One region of the Streptomyces sp. NPDC020884 genome, then DNA from elsewhere that is predicted to be linked to it. Evidence: predicted binding sites of a transcription regulator. Region 1 holds the regulator's gene; the other holds the start of a gene.

The links. The regulator HspR, encoded in region 1, represses chaperone genes until heat shock. The targets are predictions, from matches to a motif close to TTGAGNNNNNNNNNCTCAA.
Region 2: lon (endopeptidase La) is a predicted target of HspR. The motif match lies at 2,683-2,701, and genes of this name have one in related genera.

Annotation. Positions count from the first base shown of each region.
Region 1 covers NZ_JBIRRY010000015.1:3,838-12,546, reverse strand. The annotation lists gene clpB (ATP-dependent chaperone ClpB) at 1-2,508, opposite strand, end outside; gene ACH4UK_RS35125 (TIGR03618 family F420-dependent PPOX class oxidoreductase) at 2,655-3,056, shown strand; gene ACH4UK_RS35120 (hypothetical protein) at 3,179-3,499, opposite strand; gene ACH4UK_RS35115 (hypothetical protein) at 3,496-3,699, opposite strand; gene ACH4UK_RS35110 (helix-turn-helix transcriptional regulator) at 3,828-4,811, shown strand; gene ACH4UK_RS35105 (hypothetical protein) at 4,934-5,458, shown strand; gene ACH4UK_RS35100 (heat shock protein transcriptional repressor HspR) at 5,556-6,008, opposite strand; gene dnaJ (molecular chaperone DnaJ) at 6,010-7,206, opposite strand; gene grpE (nucleotide exchange factor GrpE) at 7,303-7,953, opposite strand; gene dnaK (molecular chaperone DnaK) at 7,950-8,709, opposite strand, start outside.
Region 2 covers NZ_JBIRRY010000002.1:562,757-571,465, reverse strand. The annotation lists gene ACH4UK_RS09265 (ATP-binding protein) at 1-764, opposite strand, end outside; gene ACH4UK_RS09260 (response regulator transcription factor) at 761-1,498, opposite strand; gene ACH4UK_RS09255 (spermidine synthase) at 1,732-2,433, opposite strand; gene lon (endopeptidase La) at 2,724-5,144, shown strand; gene ACH4UK_RS09245 (polysaccharide deacetylase family protein) at 5,255-6,007, opposite strand; gene ACH4UK_RS09240 (MarR family winged helix-turn-helix transcriptional regulator) at 6,262-6,744, shown strand; gene ACH4UK_RS09235 (hypothetical protein) at 6,812-7,606, opposite strand; gene ACH4UK_RS09230 (nitrate- and nitrite sensing domain-containing protein) at 7,970-8,709, shown strand, end outside.

The sequences.
Region 1 (8,709 bases):
CAGGATCTCCTTGGCGAGCCGGTCGCCGATCGCCGTCTGGATGAGCCGGCGCAGCGGCCGCGCCCCGTACGCCGGGTCGTTGCCCTTCTCGGCGAGCCAGGCCAGCGCCTCGGGCGAGACCTCCAGGGTGAGCCTGCGGTCGGCCAGCCGCTTGGCGAGCCGGTCGATCTGGAGCCCCGCGATGTGCGCGAGCTCGTCGCCGGACAGGGCGGAGAACACCACCAGGTCGTCGAGCCGGTTGACGAACTCCGGCTTGAACGAGGCCCGCACCACGTCCAGCACCTGCTCCTTCTTCACCTCGGGCTTGACCAGGGGATCCATCAGGAACTGGCTGCCGAGGTTGGAGGTGAGGACGAGGATGGTGTTGCGGAAGTCGACCGTGCGGCCCTGGCCGTCGGTGAGCCGGCCGTCGTCGAGGACCTGGAGCAGGATGTCGAAGACCTCGGGGTGGGCCTTCTCGACCTCGTCCAGGAGCACGACGCTATACGGGCGGCGGCGGACGGCCTCGGTGAGCTGGCCGCCCTCCTCGTAACCGACGTAACCGGGCGGGGCTCCGACGAGGCGGGCGACGCTGTGCTTCTCGCCGTACTCGCTCATGTCGATGCGGATCATGGCCCGCTCGTCGTCGAACAGGAAGTCCGCGAGCGCCTTGGCCAGCTCGGTCTTGCCGACACCGGTGGGGCCGAGGAAGAGGAACGAGCCGGTGGGCCGGTCGGGGTCGGCGATCCCGGCCCTGGTCCGGCGTACGGCGTCGGAGACGGCCTGCACGGCCTCGCTCTGCCCGATCAGCCGCTTGCCCAGCTCGCTCTCCATCCGCAGCAGCTTCTGCGTCTCGCCCTCCAGCAGCCGTCCGGCCGGGATGCCGGTCCAGGCGCCGACGACGTCCGCGATGTCGTCCGGGCCGACCTCCTCCTTGACCATGGTGTCCTTGGAGGCCTCCTGCTCGGCCTCGGCCGCCTCCTCCAACTCCCGCTCCAGCCCCGGGATCTCCCCGTACAGCAGCTTGGAGGCGGCGTCGAAGTCGCCGTCGCGCTGGGCGCGTTCGGCCTGGCCGCGCAGCTCGTCGAGACGCTCCTTGAGCTCACCGACCCGGTTGAGGCCCTGCTTCTCCTTCTCCCAGCGGGCGTTGAGGCCGCGCAGCTCCTCCTCCTTGTCGGCGAGGTCGCGGCGCAGCTTCTCCAGGCGCTGCTTGGAGGCGGCGTCGGACTCGTTCTTCAGCGCCAGCTCCTCCATGCGCAACCGGTCGACGGAGCGCTGGAGTTCGTCGATCTCCAGCGGCGAGGAGTCGATCTCCATACGGAGCCGGGAGGCGGCCTCGTCGACCAGGTCGATGGCCTTGTCCGGGAGGAAGCGGGAGGTGATGTAGCGGTCGGAGAGGGTGGCGGCGGCCACCAGCGCCGAGTCCGCGATCTGCACCTTGTGGTGGGCCTCGTAGCGGCCCTTGAGCCCGCGCAGGATCGCGATGGTGTCCTCGACGGAGGGCTCGGCGACCAGCACCTGCTGGAAGCGGCGCTCGAGGGCGGGGTCCTTCTCGATGCGCTCGCGGTACTCGTCGAGCGTCGTCGCGCCGACCATGCGCAGCTCGCCGCGGGCCAGCATCGGCTTGAGCATGTTGCCCGCGTCCATCGCGGAGTCGCCGCCCGCGCCCGCGCCGACGACGGTGTGCAGCTCGTCGATGAAGGTGATGATCCGGCCGTCGCTCTCCTTGATCTCGGAGAGGACGGTCTTCAGACGCTCCTCGAACTCGCCGCGGTACTTCGCGCCCGCGACCATCGCGCCGAGGTCCAGGGAGACCAGCCGCTTGTTCTTCAGGCTCTCGGGAACATCGCCCTTGACGATGCGCTGGGCGAGCCCCTCGACGACGGCGGTCTTCCCCACGCCGGGCTCGCCGATGAGAACGGGGTTGTTCTTCGTCCGGCGCGACAGCACCTGCACGACGCGGCGGATCTCCTGGTCCCTGCCGATGACCGGGTCCAGCTTGCCCTCGCGCGCGGCGGCCGTGAAGTCGGTGCCGAACTTCTCCAGGGCCTTGTACTGGCCCTCGGGGTCGGGTGTGGTCACTCGGCGCCCTCCCCTGCTCGTCTCGAATGCGGCCAGCAGCTTCTTGGCGCCGGCGCCCTGCCCGTCGAGGATCTCCCCGGCGCGGCCCCCCTTGGCGGCGATGCCGATCAGCAGGTGCTCGGTGGAAATGTAGTCGTCGCCCAGCTCCTCGGCCCGCTGGGCGGCGTCCTGGATGACGGCGAGCAGCTCGCGGTTGGGCTGCGGCGGGGCGACGGTGGAGCCGGTGACGCTGGGCAGTCCCCCGAGCAGCCGCTCGGCCCCGGCCCGTACGGCGGCCTGGTCGGCCTCGACGGCGGCGAGCAGGTCGATGATGTTCTCGTTGGCCTCGCCCCCCAGCAGCGCGAGCAGCAGGTGCGCCGGCGTGAGGTCGGCGTGCCCGTCCTTCACCGCCCTGCTGGTGGCCGCGTTGATGGCATCCCGGCTCTTGTTGGTCAGCTCGGCGTCCACGTGTGGTTACTCCTCCTCGCAGCTGGCGGGTCGCGCCTGTGTCCTGTGTTGACTTAATCAACGTACACAAAGTTGAGTCTATTCCACTCAAGGGCATGCGCGCACGCGCTGCGGGCCTCCGATGGGAGTGCTCGTACGCTGCCTCCATGGCAGACGTACACGATCCCGCTCCCGCATACGTCGCGTTCTGGCGCGAGAGCCACCTGTCCACTCTGACGACACCCCGCCCCGACGGCACGCCGCACGTGGTGCCGGTGTGCGTGACGTACGACCCCCGGGCCGGGGTGGCGCGCGTGATCACCGACGGCGGCAGCCGCAAGGTCGCCCACATCCGGGCCGCGGGCCCCGGCGGGGCCCGGGTCGCCGTCTGTCAGATCGACCGGGCCCGCTGGGCGACCCTGGAGGGCCGCGCGGTCATCCGCACCGAACCGGAGGCCGTCGCGGACGCGGAGGCCCGCCACGAGGAGCGCTACGGCCGCGCGCCGCGGGTCAATCCGACCCGGGTCGTCATCGAGATCACCCTCGACCGGGCGCTCGGCAAGGCCTGACCCCGCGGACGAGGACAGCGGCCCCTGAACGGGAACAGCACAACGGCGCCACCGTGTTCAGGTCACGGTGGCGCCGCTGTGTGGGGGAGCGCCGGAGCGATAGGTGACGACGGGGGAATCGCTCAGGCACTGCGGGGGGTGGCAGAAAGGGGTTCCGCGTCGAACAGCTCGTGGTCCCGCTGATCGAGGTTGACGAAGATCATGCCGTACCTGACGGCGCAGCGAACCGGCTGCGGCGCCCCGCGAGGCCGACGGAGGCAGCGATAGGCGCGGACGTCCTCGTCCTCTTCCATCACCACGACGATCGGCTCTCCGAACAGGGTGACCATCAACGAGTCGCCACGGCGGGGGAGGGCCGTGAGCAGATCGATGAAATGCCACCCTGAGCGATAGGCGGTTGCCATCTCGCGCCGGAAGGTGCGGTCGTCCGGCGGGGTGCTCATGCGTCCGTGCGGGCCGGAGTGACCCAACCGATGTCACCTGGGACCGCGGCGGGCGCGATCCAGCCTATGTCGCCGGGCGCTGCCGCCTGAACAGCCTTTTCCTCGCCGCTGCCGCCCGTGACGCCGACGCCCGTCAGCCCGAGTCCAAGGGCCGCGACGAACGAGGCGGCAAGCGCCGAGCGAAGCATTCGCTTGTACATAGTCGGCTTCGTCCTCACTTGTGGATTCTTCTCCCCCGCACCTAAGACGATGTCCCACCTGGGCACGCGAACACCACTGGGTCGATGCATCATGTTCCTGAATGTTCAGGAACCTGGGGGGTGGAGAAATGACCACAAGCCACACAAAGACGACACATCCTCACGGGATCACCGAACTATGCGAAGCAGGGGGGCGTCTTTACGCCACCGCGCTCCGGTCCGGCCGTATCGCCCGATCCGAACTGGAACCCGCTCCGTGCCTGATGGAATTCGCGTTGCTCCATCCCGACCCGGACGACCCGGGCTGGCTCCGGCCGGTGCCGCCGTCAGCGGCGCTGGCCCAGCACCTGCATCCCATAGAACGCGAGATCCAGGAACGCCGACGGCATTCGATGGAACTGACCGAGTCCTTCGAGCCTTTCATGGACATCAGCGCCCAGGGTCCGCCCATGACGCATGCCATCACCGTGCTGGAGGGCGTCAACCGGATCAATGCCGCCCTCGATCTCGCGACCACGGAATGCCGGACCGAGGTGCTCACCGTCCAACCGGGCGGCGGACGGAATGAGGACCAGCTCAGCAAATCCCTGGAACGCGGGCTCTCGGTCGTCGACCGCGGGGTGCGCATCCGCACCCTCTACCAGCACACGGTGCGCCACAGCCCCAGCACGCTGGCCTACGCCGAGCGGATAGCCAACGACAACGTGGAGATCCGGACCCTCGAGGAACTCATAGAGCGCCTGATCGTCTTCGATCGCACGGTCGCCTTCATCCCCGCGCAGGACGACCGCCAGGTCGCCCTCGAACTGCGCCACCCCGGCCTCGTCGAATATCTTGTGAAGGTCTTCGAGCAGCTCTGGACCCGTGCCGCGCCACTTCTCGAAGAGGTCAAGTACGACCCGATGCCGCAGGGAATCAGCGGCGTCCAGCGCTCCATCGCCCAACTGCTCATCGAAGGACACGTCGACGATTCCATCGCCCGCCGGCTCGGCATGAACGTCCGGACCTGCCGTGCGCACGTGGCCAAACTCTCCGCCGCCCTGGGGAGCAGCAGCCGCGCCCAACTCGGCTATCTGATCGCACGTTCGGGAATCCTGGACCAGAGCCACTGACCCGCCGGATCGCCCGGCCGCGGGGCCGGGCGGACTCCCCCGCGTCCCGAGAGAATCCCCTACGTCAGTCCTGACCGACCTGACGAACACCTTCCGCGCGACAGAAGGACCACGAAGCCCAGATGACCGACACCACCCCCCTGCCCGCCGCCGTCGAGGACGACCACCACGGGGACATCCTGGTCGAACTCGTCGGCGAGCACGGCGAGATACTCGTCGTGAGCGGCGAAGGAATCCCCCGCGTCACCCTCACCCGCGCACCCGGCGCCGCGATCGACGACCACATCGCCATCGGCACCCGCGACCCCCACCGCCTCACACTCACCGTGGACGGCCGGGACGCGACGATCGCGCCCGGCAAGGGGAAGCTCCGCCGCCGCTCCTACCGGGTCGACGTCCGCTGCGCGGGTACGTCCTACCGGCTGGTGCCCGACTCGATCCCGAGCAGCCGGCTGACCCGCGACGGGACCCACCTCGGGGACTTCTCCTCGGACGGCGACCGGCGGGTGATCGCCGAATGGCGGGCCGACGCCGCCGTCGAGCCGACCGACGCGGCGATCGGCTACGCCCTGGCCGCCGCGTTCGGCACCGGCGGCCAGCCGATGTGGATGATGGCGGTCGACGCGGTCAGCACCGCCCTGCCGTAGGAACGGGGCCCGCCCGCACACGCCACGGGGCCGGGAGAGCGCGTGAACGCTCTCCCGGCCCCGTGGGCGTACCCAGGGTCCCGCCGGGGGACGGCCCTCAGTCCGTCGGCCGCTTCGGCTTCGGCCGCCAGACCACCAGCGCGCTGGTCTGCTGCACGTCCTGGTAGGGCACCAGGTCCCGGCGGTACGAGGCGTGCACCTGGGCCTCGCGCTGCTGCATGGCGACCGCCGCGCCGTCCACCGCCGCCGAGAGCTCGGCGACGCGCTGCTGGAGGGCTGCCACCTGGTTCTCCAGCTCGATGATCCGCTTGATGCCCGCGAGGTTGATGCCCTCGTCCTGCGACAGCTGCTGCACGGTGCGCAGCAGCTCGATGTCGCGGGTGGAGTAGCGCCGGCCGCGCCCGGCCGTACGGTCCGGGGAGACCAGGCCGAGGCGGTCGTACTGGCGCAGTGTCTGCGGGTGGAGACCCGAGAGCTGGGCCGCGATCGAGATCACGTACACCGGCGTCTCATCGGTCAGCTGGTACGGATTGCGTCGACGGCCGTCCATCTCAAGCTCCCTTCGCAGCCTGGAACAGTTCCGCCCGCGGGTCCTCGTCCGCGGTCGCCTTCCGGTAGGCCTCCAGGGCGTCCCGGGCCTCCTGGCCCAGGTCCCTGGGAACCGCGACCTCCACGGTGACCAGGAGGTCGCCACGGGTGCCGTCCTTGCGCACCGCGCCCTTGCCCCGGGCGCGCATCGTACGCCCGTTGGGGGTGCCGGCGGGAAGCTTCAGGGTGACCGGGGGGCCGCCGAGAGTGGGGACCTTCACCTCGCCGCCGAGCGTCGCCTCCACGAAGGTGACGGGCACGGTGACCGTGAGGTTGTCGCCCTTGCGGCCGAAGACCGGGTGGGCGTCGACGTGGACGACGACATAGAGGTCGCCGGCCGGACCGCCGCGCTCGCCCGCACCGCCCTTGCCGCGCAGCCGGATCCGCTGACCGTCGGAGACGCCCGCCGGGATCCTCACCTGCATGGTGCGCGCCGACTTCGCCCGGCCGCTGCCCTTGCAGACGTCGCAGGGGTCCTGGGCGATGAGGCCCCGGCCCTTGCAGTCCACACAGGGGTCGGTGAGCGAGAAGCCGCCGCCGCTGCCGCGCGAGACCTGGCCGGTGCCGACACAGGTCGGGCAGACCCTGGGGGTGCCGTTCTTGTCCCCGGTGCCGGAACACGCCTTGCAGGGCGCCTGGCTGGACATCCGCAGCGGGACCGTGGCCCCGTCGACCGCCTCGGTGAAGCTGAGCGTCACCTCGGACTCGATGTCCTGGCCGCGCCGCGGCTGGACGCGGGTGCCCGTGCCGCCGCGGTTGAACAGCCCGCCGAAGACGTCGCCGAGACCGCCCCCGCCGCCGAAGCCGCCGCCCGCGCCGCCCTGTCCGCCACCGCCGCCCGGGGCGCCCCCGCCGAAGAGGTCGCCCAGGTCGAAGTTGAAGTTGCCGCCCGCACCACCGGGACCGGCACGGAAGCCGCCGTTGCCGAAGAGGGCGCGCGCCTCGTCGTACTCCTTGCGCTTCTTGGGGTCACCGAGGATGTCGTTCGCCTCGGAGATATCCTTGAAGCGCTCCTCCGCCTTGGCGTCGCCCTTGTTGGCGTCCGGGTGGAACTCGCGGGCGAGCTTCCGGTACGCCTTCTTGACCTCGGCGTCCGTGGCGTCCTTGGGGACGCCGAGGACCTTGTAGTAGTCCTTCTCGACGAAGTCCTTCGTGCTCATCGACGTCCCTCCTTCCGGACGATCGGCCGAGCGGCCGGCCCGTGGGCCGGCCGCCGGACCGGTCGGTGTGCACCGTGGTGATCGGACGGGTTGCCGTCAGACCTCCTCGGTGCCACCGCTCTCCTCGTCGTCTGTCTGCTCTTCCTTGGCCGCGGCGGGCGTGGCGCCCGGCTGCGGCTCGGCGACGGCCACCCGCGCGGGGCGGATGGTGCGCTCGCCGATGCGATACCCCGGCTGCAGGATCGCCACGCAGGTCGTCTCGGTGACGTCCGGCGCGTAGCTGTGCATCAGGGCCTCGTGGATCGTCGGGTCGAAGGGCTCGCCCTCCTTGCCGAACTGCTGGAGGCCCAGCTTCGCGACGACGGTCTCCATCGATTCGGCCACCGACTTGAAGCCGCCGACCAGCTCGCCGTGTTCCCGCGCGCGGCCGACGTCGTCGAGCACGGGCAGGAGCTCGGACAGGAGGTTCGCGACGGCGATCTCCTTGACCGTGACCCGGTCCCGCTCGACGCGGCGACGGTAGTTCTGGTACTCGGCCTGGAGCCGCTGGAGGTCCGTGGTGCGCTCGCCGAGCGCGGTGCGTACCTGGTCCAGCTGCGCGGTCAGACCGACGGTCGGGTCGGTGTCCCCGGCCGGGGCCGCCGCCTCCTCCTCGGAGGGGGCGGCAGCCTTCGGCTCGGCGTCATCAGGGGTGGCGCCGGAGGGGACGTCGGGCTTCTCCTCGAAGCCCGGAGTCTCCTCGGTCACGCCGCACCGCCCTTGGTGTCCTTCTCGTCGTCCACGATCTCGGCGTCGACGACGTCGTCGTCGGCGGCCTTGGCCTGGTCGTCGCCCGGAGCCTCGGCGCCCGGGGTGGCACCCTCGGCCTGGGCGTTGGCGTACATCGCCTGGCCCAGCTTCTGGGAGACGGCCGCGACCTTCTCGGTGGCCGTACGGATCTCGGCGGAGTCCTCGCCCTTGAGCTTCTCCTTCAGCTCGCCGACAGCGGTCTCCACCTCCGTCTTCACGTCACCGGGGACCTTGTCCTCGTTGTCCTTGAGGAACTTCTCCGTCTGGTAGACGAGCTGCTCGCCCTGGTTGCGCGACTCGGCGGCCTCGCGGCGGGCGTGGTCCTCCTCCGCGTACTTCTCGGCCTCTTCGCGCATCCGGTTGACCTCGTCCTTCGGCAGCGAGGAGCCGCCGGTGACGGTCATCTTCTGCTCCTTGCCGGTGCCGAGGTCCTTGGCGGCGACGTGCATGATGCCGTTGGCGTCGATGTCGAAGGCGACCTCGATCTGCGGCACACCGCGCGGGGCCGGCGGCAGACCGGTCAGCTCGAACATCCCGAGCTTCTTGTTGTACGCCGCGATCTCGCGCTCGCCCTGGTAGACCTGGATCTGCACGGACGGCTGGTTGTCCTCGGCCGTCGTGAAGATCTCGGAACGCTTGGTCGGGATCGTGGTGTTGCGCTCGATGAGCTTGGTCATGATCCCTCCCTTGGTCTCGATGCCGAGGGACAGCGGG
Region 2 (8,709 bases), on a different contig from region 1:
ACCGCGTTGTCGATGAGGTTGGCGACCACCTGGTGCAGCCGCTCGGCATCCGCGTGCGCGGTGAGCTCCGGCGGTGAGACGTCCAGATGGAGATGGACGTCCGTACGGGAGTGATTGCCCGAACCCGAGGACAGACGGCGCTGGGAGGCGGCGAGATTGGCCTCTTTCAGTACGCCCGACAGATACGGCCACACCTCGAAACGGCGTGCCTTGAGCGTCACCACCCCGTTGTTCAGCCGCGACAGGTCCAGCAGCGTCTCGACCAGCCGGCCGAGCCGCTCCGTCTGCTTCAGGGCCGTACGCATCGTCTCGGGATCGGCGGCGGACACCCCGTCCACCACGTTCTCCAGCACGGCTCTCAGCGCCGCGATGGGGGTGCGCAGCTCATGGCTGACATTGGCGACCAGCTCTTTTCGATGCCGGTCCTCCGCCTCCAGATCGTCCGCCATGCGGTTGATCGTCTGCGCCAGATCGCCCAGTTCGTCCCGCCGCCCGGCGCCGCTCACCCGGCGGGTGTAGTCGCCGTGCGAGATGGACCGGGCCACCGCTCTCATCTCGTCCAGCGGCGCGGTCAGACCGTGCGCCACGAACTGGGTGATCAGCAGCGTGGCGATCACCGAGAACACCGTGATGAAGCGGAACTCCGTACGGGTGCGCAACGCGACGATCAGCAGTCCCGTGGTGATGAACACCGAGACCACGACGAGCGTGCCGAGCTTGGCCTTGATCGAGAAGGGCCGCAGTCCGGACCCTGGCCGGCTCATGGCGCGGGAGTCTCCAGGGCATAGCCCACGCCGTGCACGGTACGGATGCGCTCCGCGCCGATCTTCCGGCGCAGCGCCTTGATGTGGCTGTCGACCGTGCGGGTGCCCGAGGCGTCCGCCCAGTCCCACACCTCGGCCAGCAACTGCTCCCGGGAGAGCACCGCGCGCGGGGTGTTGGCGAGGCAGACCAGCAGGTCGAACTCGGTCGGCGTGAGATGGACGTCCTCGGCGCGCACCCGGACCCGGCGCTGCGCGTGGTCGATCTCCAGCTCACCCAGACGCAGGATTCCGCTGCGCGGGGTGACGGCGGCCAGCGCGGCCCGCTCCACCCGGCGCAGCAGGACGTGCACCCGGGCGGCCAGTTCCCGCATCGAGAACGGCTTGGTCATGTAGTCGTCCGCGCCGACCCCGAGCCCGACCAGCATGTCGGTCTCGTCGTCGCGTGCGGTGAGCATCAGCACCGGCACCGGGCGCTGCGCCTGCACCCGGCGGCAGACCTCCAGGCCGTCGAAGCCGGGAAGCATGATGTCGAGGACCATCAGGTCGGGCTGCCAGGCCTCGGCCGCGTCCACGGCCGCGGGGCCGTCCAGCGCGGTCTGCACCAGGAAGCCCTCCGCCCGCAGTCGGGCGGAAATGGCGTCGACGATCGTGGCGTCGTCCTCGACCACCAGCACCCGGCGCTGAGCCCCCGGGGTGGCCGCGACGCCGTTGTGGGTGGTGTGTGTCTGTTCCATCGCCCCGCCCCTGCCCGTTCTCGCGGGAGCCATTCCCCCGGAGGCACGGTCTTCGCTCGTGGATTTCGTGGGTGATCCTGTGTGCCGGTCAGCAGCGTAAAGGCAGCGGAGGGCTCCCGGCTACGCAGGGTGTTGTCCCGTCGGTGCGAGTTCGGGCCGGTCGGGCGGCCGGATGGTCGCCCTTGTGCCGGTTGGCCCGTGCCACTGCCGGGCCGTGCATACCGGGAGGGGGTTCAGACCGCCCTCAGTGCGAGATGGACCACGTCGGGCACACCTCGGGCAACGGCCACCTCTTCGGTCCTAACCCCGCTGAACCCGGCATTCCGCAACGCCTGTTCGAAGGCCGGCGACGGCTGCGCCGACCAGACGGCGAGCACTCCGCCCGGGGTCAGCCGGTCGCGGCAGGACGCCAGACCGGCGGGGGAGTAGAGGCTTTCGTTGCCTTCCGTGACGGTCCAGTCGGGCCCGTTGTCGATGTCCAGGCACAGGGCGTCGTAACGCTCCGTGGCCGTACGGAGGTGGGCGACCAGGTCCGCACGGAGGATCCCGGTCCGGGGGTCCGCCAGCGCCGGCCCGGAGATCCGCTCCAGCGGCCCGGTCAGGTGCCAGTCCACGATCGCCTGCTCCCGCTCCACCACCACGATCCGGCCCCAGCGTCTCTCCTCGGCGGCCCGCAGCAGGGAGAACCCGACGCCCAGACCGCCGATCAGCACCGAGGGGCCGGACCGCCCGGCGGGCAGGGCGGCCAGCGCGGCGTCGATCAGCAGCCGTTCGGAGCGCCCGTCGGAGGTGTCCATCAGGAAGCAGCCGTTGGCGATGATCTCGAAGTGTTCCCCGCGCTCCCGCAGCACGACCTCGCCGAAGGGGCCCTCGCGGCGGTCCAGCACGACGGGGGCGTCGGGCAGACGCGTCGGCAGCGGGGCAGGGACGGACATCGCGGACATGATGTGGCTCTCCGGTCTCCGGTGGTAGCGGTCGGTGCCCGCCCATCCTGTCCGCCGCCCGGGACGAAGGCCAGCATGTTTCCCGCGCCGGAGGTGGGAACAACGGTCCGCCCCGCAGCGCTCCCGTACACAGAGGTCCCGCACCGGCCGGGCGGGCGGGACGGCCGGTCCGCAGAGGGTGGGGCCACCTGATCGCTCAGAGCGAACAGCACTGGGGGAACATTCGGCGGCTCAGGAGCATTGAGCCCACATAGCTCAACTTGCCTGCCGAAGGGGAGATCATGACTAACGAGTCCCAGGCGTTCACACCGATCGACCTGCCTGTGCTGCCGCTCGACGACGAGGTCGTCCTGCCCGGCATGGTGGTGCCGCTGGACCTGTCCGACGCCGAGGTGCGCGCCGCCGTCGAGGCCGCGCAGGCCGCCGCCGACCCCGGGGGCGGCAAGCCCGAGGTGCTGCTGGTCCCGCGGATCGACGGGACCTACACGGGGACCGGTGTCCTCGGCACCGTCGAGCAGGTCGGACGCCTGTCGGACGGCGACCCGGGCGCCCTCATCCGGGCCCGCGACCGGGTCCGCATCGGCGCCGGGACCAGCGGGCCCGGCCGGGCGCTCTGGGTCGAGGGGACCGTGCTCGACTCCGTCGTCCCCGACCCGCTGCCCGGATCCGCCGCCGAGCTCGTCAAGGAGTACAAGGCGCTCGCCACCAGCTGGCTGAAGAAGCGCGGCGCCTGGCAGGTCGTGGACCGGGTCCAGCAGATCGAGGGCGTCTCCGCGCTCGCCGACAACTCCGGATACTCGCCCTTCCTCACCACCGCCCAGAAGGTCCGGCTCCTGGAGACCGTGGACCCGATCGCCCGGCTGAAGCTCGCCATCCAGTGGCTGAGCGAGCACCTCGCCGAACAGGACGTCGCCGAGTCCATCGCCAAGGACGTCCAGGACGGCGTCGACAAGCAGCAGCGCGAGTTCCTGCTGCGCCGCCAGCTGGACGCCGTGCGCAAGGAGCTCTCCGAGCTCAACGGCGACCCCGAGGGCGAGTCCGACGACTACCGGGCCCGCGTCGAGGCCGCCGACCTGCCAGAGCACGTCCGTGAGGCCGCGCTCAAGGAGGTCGAGAAGCTGGAGCGCTCCAGCGACCAGTCGCCCGAGGGCTCCTGGATCCGCACCTGGCTGGACACCGTCCTCGAACTGCCCTGGACCGAGCGCACCGAGGACGCCTACGACATCCGCGGCGCCCAGGAGGTCCTGGACGCCGAGCACGCCGGCCTCGCCGACGTGAAGGAACGCATCACCGAATACCTCGCGGTGCGCAAGCGCCGTGCCGACCGGGGCCTGGGCGTCGTCGGCGGTCGCCGCGGCGGTGCGGTGCTCGCCCTCGTCGGCCCGCCCGGCGTCGGCAAGACCTCGCTCGGCGAGTCCGTCGCGCACGCCATGGGCCGCAAGTTCGTCCGGGTCGCGCTCGGCGGCGTCCGGGACGAGGCGGAGATCCGCGGCCACCGGCGCACCTACGTCGGCGCGCTGCCCGGACGCATCGTGCGGGCCATCAAGGAGGCCGGTTCGATGAACCCGGTCGTCCTGCTCGACGAGATCGACAAGGTCGGCTCCGACTTCCGGGGCGACCCGGCCGCCGCCCTCCTCGAAGTCCTCGACCCGGCCCAGAACCACACCTTCCGCGACCACTACCTGGAGGTCGAGCTCGACCTCAGCGACGTCGTCTTCCTCGCCACCGCCAATGTGCTCGAAGCCATCCCGGAGGCCCTGCTCGACCGCATGGAGCTGGTCCGCCTCGACGGCTACACCGAGGACGAGAAGGTCGTCATCGCCCGGGACCACCTGCTCCCGCGCCAGCTGGAGCGGGCCGGCCTGGAGAAGGACGAGGTGGCCCTGGAGGAGTCGGCGCTGCGCAAGCTGGCCGGCGAGTACACCCGGGAGGCGGGCGTACGGAATCTGGAGCGGGCCGTCGCCCGGCTGCTCCGCAAGATCGCGGCCCAGCACGAACTGGGCGACCGCGAGCTGCCGTCCACGGTGACCGACGCGGACCTGCGCGGCCTCATCGGCCGTCCGCACCACGTGCCCGAGTCCGCCCAGGATCCGGCCGAGCGCCGCACGGCGGTGCCGGGCGTGGCCACCGGGCTCGCGGTGACCGGGGCGGGCGGTGACGTCCTCTTCGTCGAGGCGTCGCTCGCCGACCCGGAGACCGGGGCCTCCGGACTGACCCTGACCGGTCAGCTCGGGGACGTCATGAAGGAGTCGGCGCAGATCGCGCTGAGCTTCCTGCGGTCGCACGGCGCGGAGCTGGAGCTGCCGGTCGCCGACCTCAAGGACCGGGGCGTGCACATCCACTTCCCGGCGGGCGCGGTCCCCAAGGACGGCCCGAGCGCCGGCATCACCCTGACGACCGCCCTGGCCTCGCTGCTCTCCGGACGCCTCGTCCGTACGGATGTGGCGATGACCGGTGAGGTGTCGCTGACCGGACGGGTGCTGCCGATCGGGGGCCTCAAGCAGAAGCTGCTGGCCGCCCACCGCGCGGGCATCACCACCGTCGTGATCCCCCAGCGCAACGAGGCCGACCTGGACGACGTCCCGGCCGAGGTGCTGGAGAAGCTGGACGTCCACCCGGTCACGGACGTCCGCCAGGTGCTGGAGATCGCCCTCAGCCCGGCTTCGGCCAGGGCCGGGGGGAGGATCCCGGCCGCGGCCTGAGCGCCACGCTGTGACGGGCGCGGCATCCGGTGCGCGGCCGGTACGGACGGCCCGCTTCCCGAGTCGACGGGGGCGGGCCGTTCCGCGTTCCCGGTTCCCGGTTCAGGTGCTCAGGGGCGGTAGATCGTGCCCGGCTCCGGCTCGGCGGGGGCCATCAGCTCGGGGACGGTCACGAAGGTGTAGCCGTCCTTCCGGAGCGCGTCGATGATCCCGGGCACGGCGGGCACGGTGCCCGGGTAGATGTCGTGCAGCAGGATGATGCCGTCCTTGCCCGCCTGGTCCAGGATCCGCTTCTGGATCAGCGCCGAGTCGTTCGTCGAGTAGTCCTTGGCGGTGGCGCTCCACAGCACCTGGGAGAGTCCCAGGTCCTTGCTGATCTCCGAGACCGTGTCGTCGGTGCGGCCCTGCGGCGGGCGCATCAGCCGGGGCTTCTTGCCGGTGATCTTCTCGATGGCCAGCTGCGTCTTCTCCAGCTCGCCGCGTATCTCGTCCGGCTTCCGGTCGGTCAGGATCTCGTGCGTCCAGGTGTGGTTGGCGACCTCGTGGCCCTCGTCCTCGATGCGCCGCACCGTCCCGGGGTGCTTGATCACGTGGTGCTTGCCCAGCAGGAAGAAGGTGGCGTGCACCTTCTTCTTTTTGAGGATGTCCAGCAGCTTCGGGGTGTCCTTGCCCGGACCGGCGTCGAAGGTCAGGGCGATGCACTTGGCCTTGCGGCAGTCCACCGGCCCGAACGTGCCCTTGGCGTCGCCGGCCGCCTCCCCGCGCGCCGAGCCCGGGGCCGTCGTGTCCATCGAGCAGCCGCTCACCAGCAATGTGAGCGCCGTCACCAGCGCCGCGGCCAACCCCGCCCCTGCCAACGGCATCTTTCCGGGCACGACACATCACTCCTCTGTGCGGGAAATCCGCACAGGTGTGCGGTACGTCGAGGACTATACACAGCATGTATACATCGAGTGCATAGTGGAGCCTCGAACCGCGAGAACCCGCCCCGCGACCCGGGGTGCGGTCGCCGGGCTGCCGACGTCGGTCCACTCCTGCGAAATACTGGCCGAGCTGCGGCGTCGACCGGTCGCGGAAGAGACTTTCATCGGCAGGAAACCGTACGAGGGGTACTGACGTGCGCGGGAACGACAGCGAGCCGGAGCCCGGCGCTCCGGACGACCGTGGCGTCGACCACGAATTTCTGGCACTGGAGCGGGAGTTGGCCGTGTTCCTGCGCCGGGCGCGCGCCAGCTCGGGCGAGATGGCGCGGGAGGTCCACCCCGAGCTGGAGCCCGCCGCCTACGGGCTGCTCGTCCGCCTGGAGGCGGCGGGCCGGCAGCGGGCCACCGAGCTGGCCGCCTACTTCGGCGTCGGCAAGGCCACCATGAGCCGTCAGCTGCACTCCCTGGAGAACCTCGGGCTGGTGGCCCGCGAACCCGACCCGGCCGACGGGCGCGCCTGGCTCGTCCATCTCACCGACGACGGCCTGGCCCGCTTCCGCAGCGTCCGGGACGCCCGCCGCGGGCGCTACGTGCGCAAGCTGGCCGACTGGGACCGGGCCGAGGTCGCCGAGCTGGCCCGGCTGCTGCACCAGCTGAACGCCCGCGCCGAGAGCTGAGCCGCGGCCGCCGGGAGCCGCGACGGCGCGGTCGGGCCGCCCGTGAGCCGCCGCGCCGCCGCCGCGCTCAGCCCAGCTCCACCAGGAGCGCGGTGGCGTCGTCGTGCGGCTTGCCGCGCCGCAGTCGTACGCCTCCGGCCGCAAGGTCCGCGTCCTCCAGCTCCCGCACCCGGTCGATCAGCCCCTGTGGCCCCGCCTTCCGCAGCAGCCCCAGCGCACCCGCCCAGTCGCCCGCGCCGAACACCTCGTTCCAGCGGGTCGCCCCGTCCGTGAGGGCGGCCAGGGCCCGGACGCCGGCCACCGGGGTGCTGCCCGTCACCGCGCGCGCCGCCACCGACGGGTCGGCGGCGGCCGTGAAGAAGCCGCCCTCCCGGTTGCGCACCGTGGAATCGGCGATCTCGTGCGAGGCGAGCGAGCCCGGCGGCAGCCGGTCCAGCCGGTCGTCGAGGACCGCCCGGACCGAGCCGTCGGCGGACTCCAGCAACAGCGCCGAGTCGGAGAGCACCAGGTGCTCGACCGTGCGTTCGTCCCACCGTGCCAGGACCACGGTCGCCTGAGGCGTACGTACGTGAGAAAGGTCACAGGTGACCCGATGGGCGTCGGCTGTACGGGAGATGGCCGCGGCGAGAATCCCGGCCAGTGTCAGATCGGGGCGGGAACCGGACAGTTCCACCAGTGCGCCGCCCAGCCGTGCGGTGAACCACGGGACCGAGTGCACACAACCGTCGTCCCCCGGCGGCGGTGTGACGCCGTCGAGCAGGACCAGCACGCCGCCCTGGCCGGACGCGGGAAGGGCTGCGGAGGCCCAGTCCTCGTTGGGGCGTTCGGGACTGCCGGGCGCGGTGGCGAGTTCGATGCGCATGCCGCCAGTCTGCACGAGCCCTTCACCGCCCCAGCACGCGACCGGACATGGCCTGTACCAGCAGGTCAGCGCGGCACTCCGGGCGGAAGGGCCGGCTCCGAACCGCGTGCGGGCGGGCATCCTGCCAAAGGCGGACCGGAACTTCCACCCCACGGTCCACGCATGGTCAGGAGCGCCCCGGGGGAGACTTGTTCGCCAACTCCAGAGTGATGTTCACTCCTTCGAGTGGCGGAGCGGTTGATGCGTGCCCCCCTCTCAAAAGCGCTGGAATGGTCGGAAGCCGTACCAGGAGCGGGGCGCCCTTCCATGTGACCGTGCGTCACCTCTGCTTCAAGGGTGGACGAGTCAAGATTGCGAGCACCGGTGCAGAAGAAGCGGCCGCGGAGCAAGGGCACGACGCGCGACGGTTCCGGGGCGACGCCTCCGGCGCCCGGTGCGGAGAAGCGGACCGTGCGGGTGCGCAGCCGACTGGTCGCCGGTGTCGCGGTGGTCGGCGTCATCGTCCTGGCGGCGGGCGCCCCCGCCGTGCTCGGGGCCTCCGCCGATCTCACCGAGTCCCAGCGGCTGGTCACCCTCGCCGAGCTGAACCAGCAGGCGGTCACCCTCGGGCACTCCCTCGCCGATGAGCGGGACGCCATCACCGCGTTCATCGCCGACGGCCGGGACGAGAAGGCCGACGACGACGGCGCGAAGAACCGCACCGCCCGCACCACCCGCGTCGACCAGCAGATCGACGAGATCCACGAGGCGGCCTCCGCGGCCCTGCGCCGGGACCTCTCGACGGTCCCCTCGCTGCGCCGCGATGCGCTGACCGGCAAGGGCTCGGCCCTGGAGGCGCACCAGGCGTACTCCGACATCATCGCCAAGCTGCACGGCATCGCCGCCGAGCTGGCGGAGAAGACCCCGCCGCGCGCCGCCGACGCCACCCGGGCCCCGCTCACCCTCGGCGGCGCGTCCGAACAGGCCTCCGCCACCCGCGGGCTCCTCCTCGCCGCGCTCGCCGTGCCGAGCCCCGAACCGACGGCTCCGCAGACCGACCCCCTCACCGGGCTGCCCGTGCAGACCCAGGACGAGGGCGGCACCCGGGCCGACCGCGAACGCGA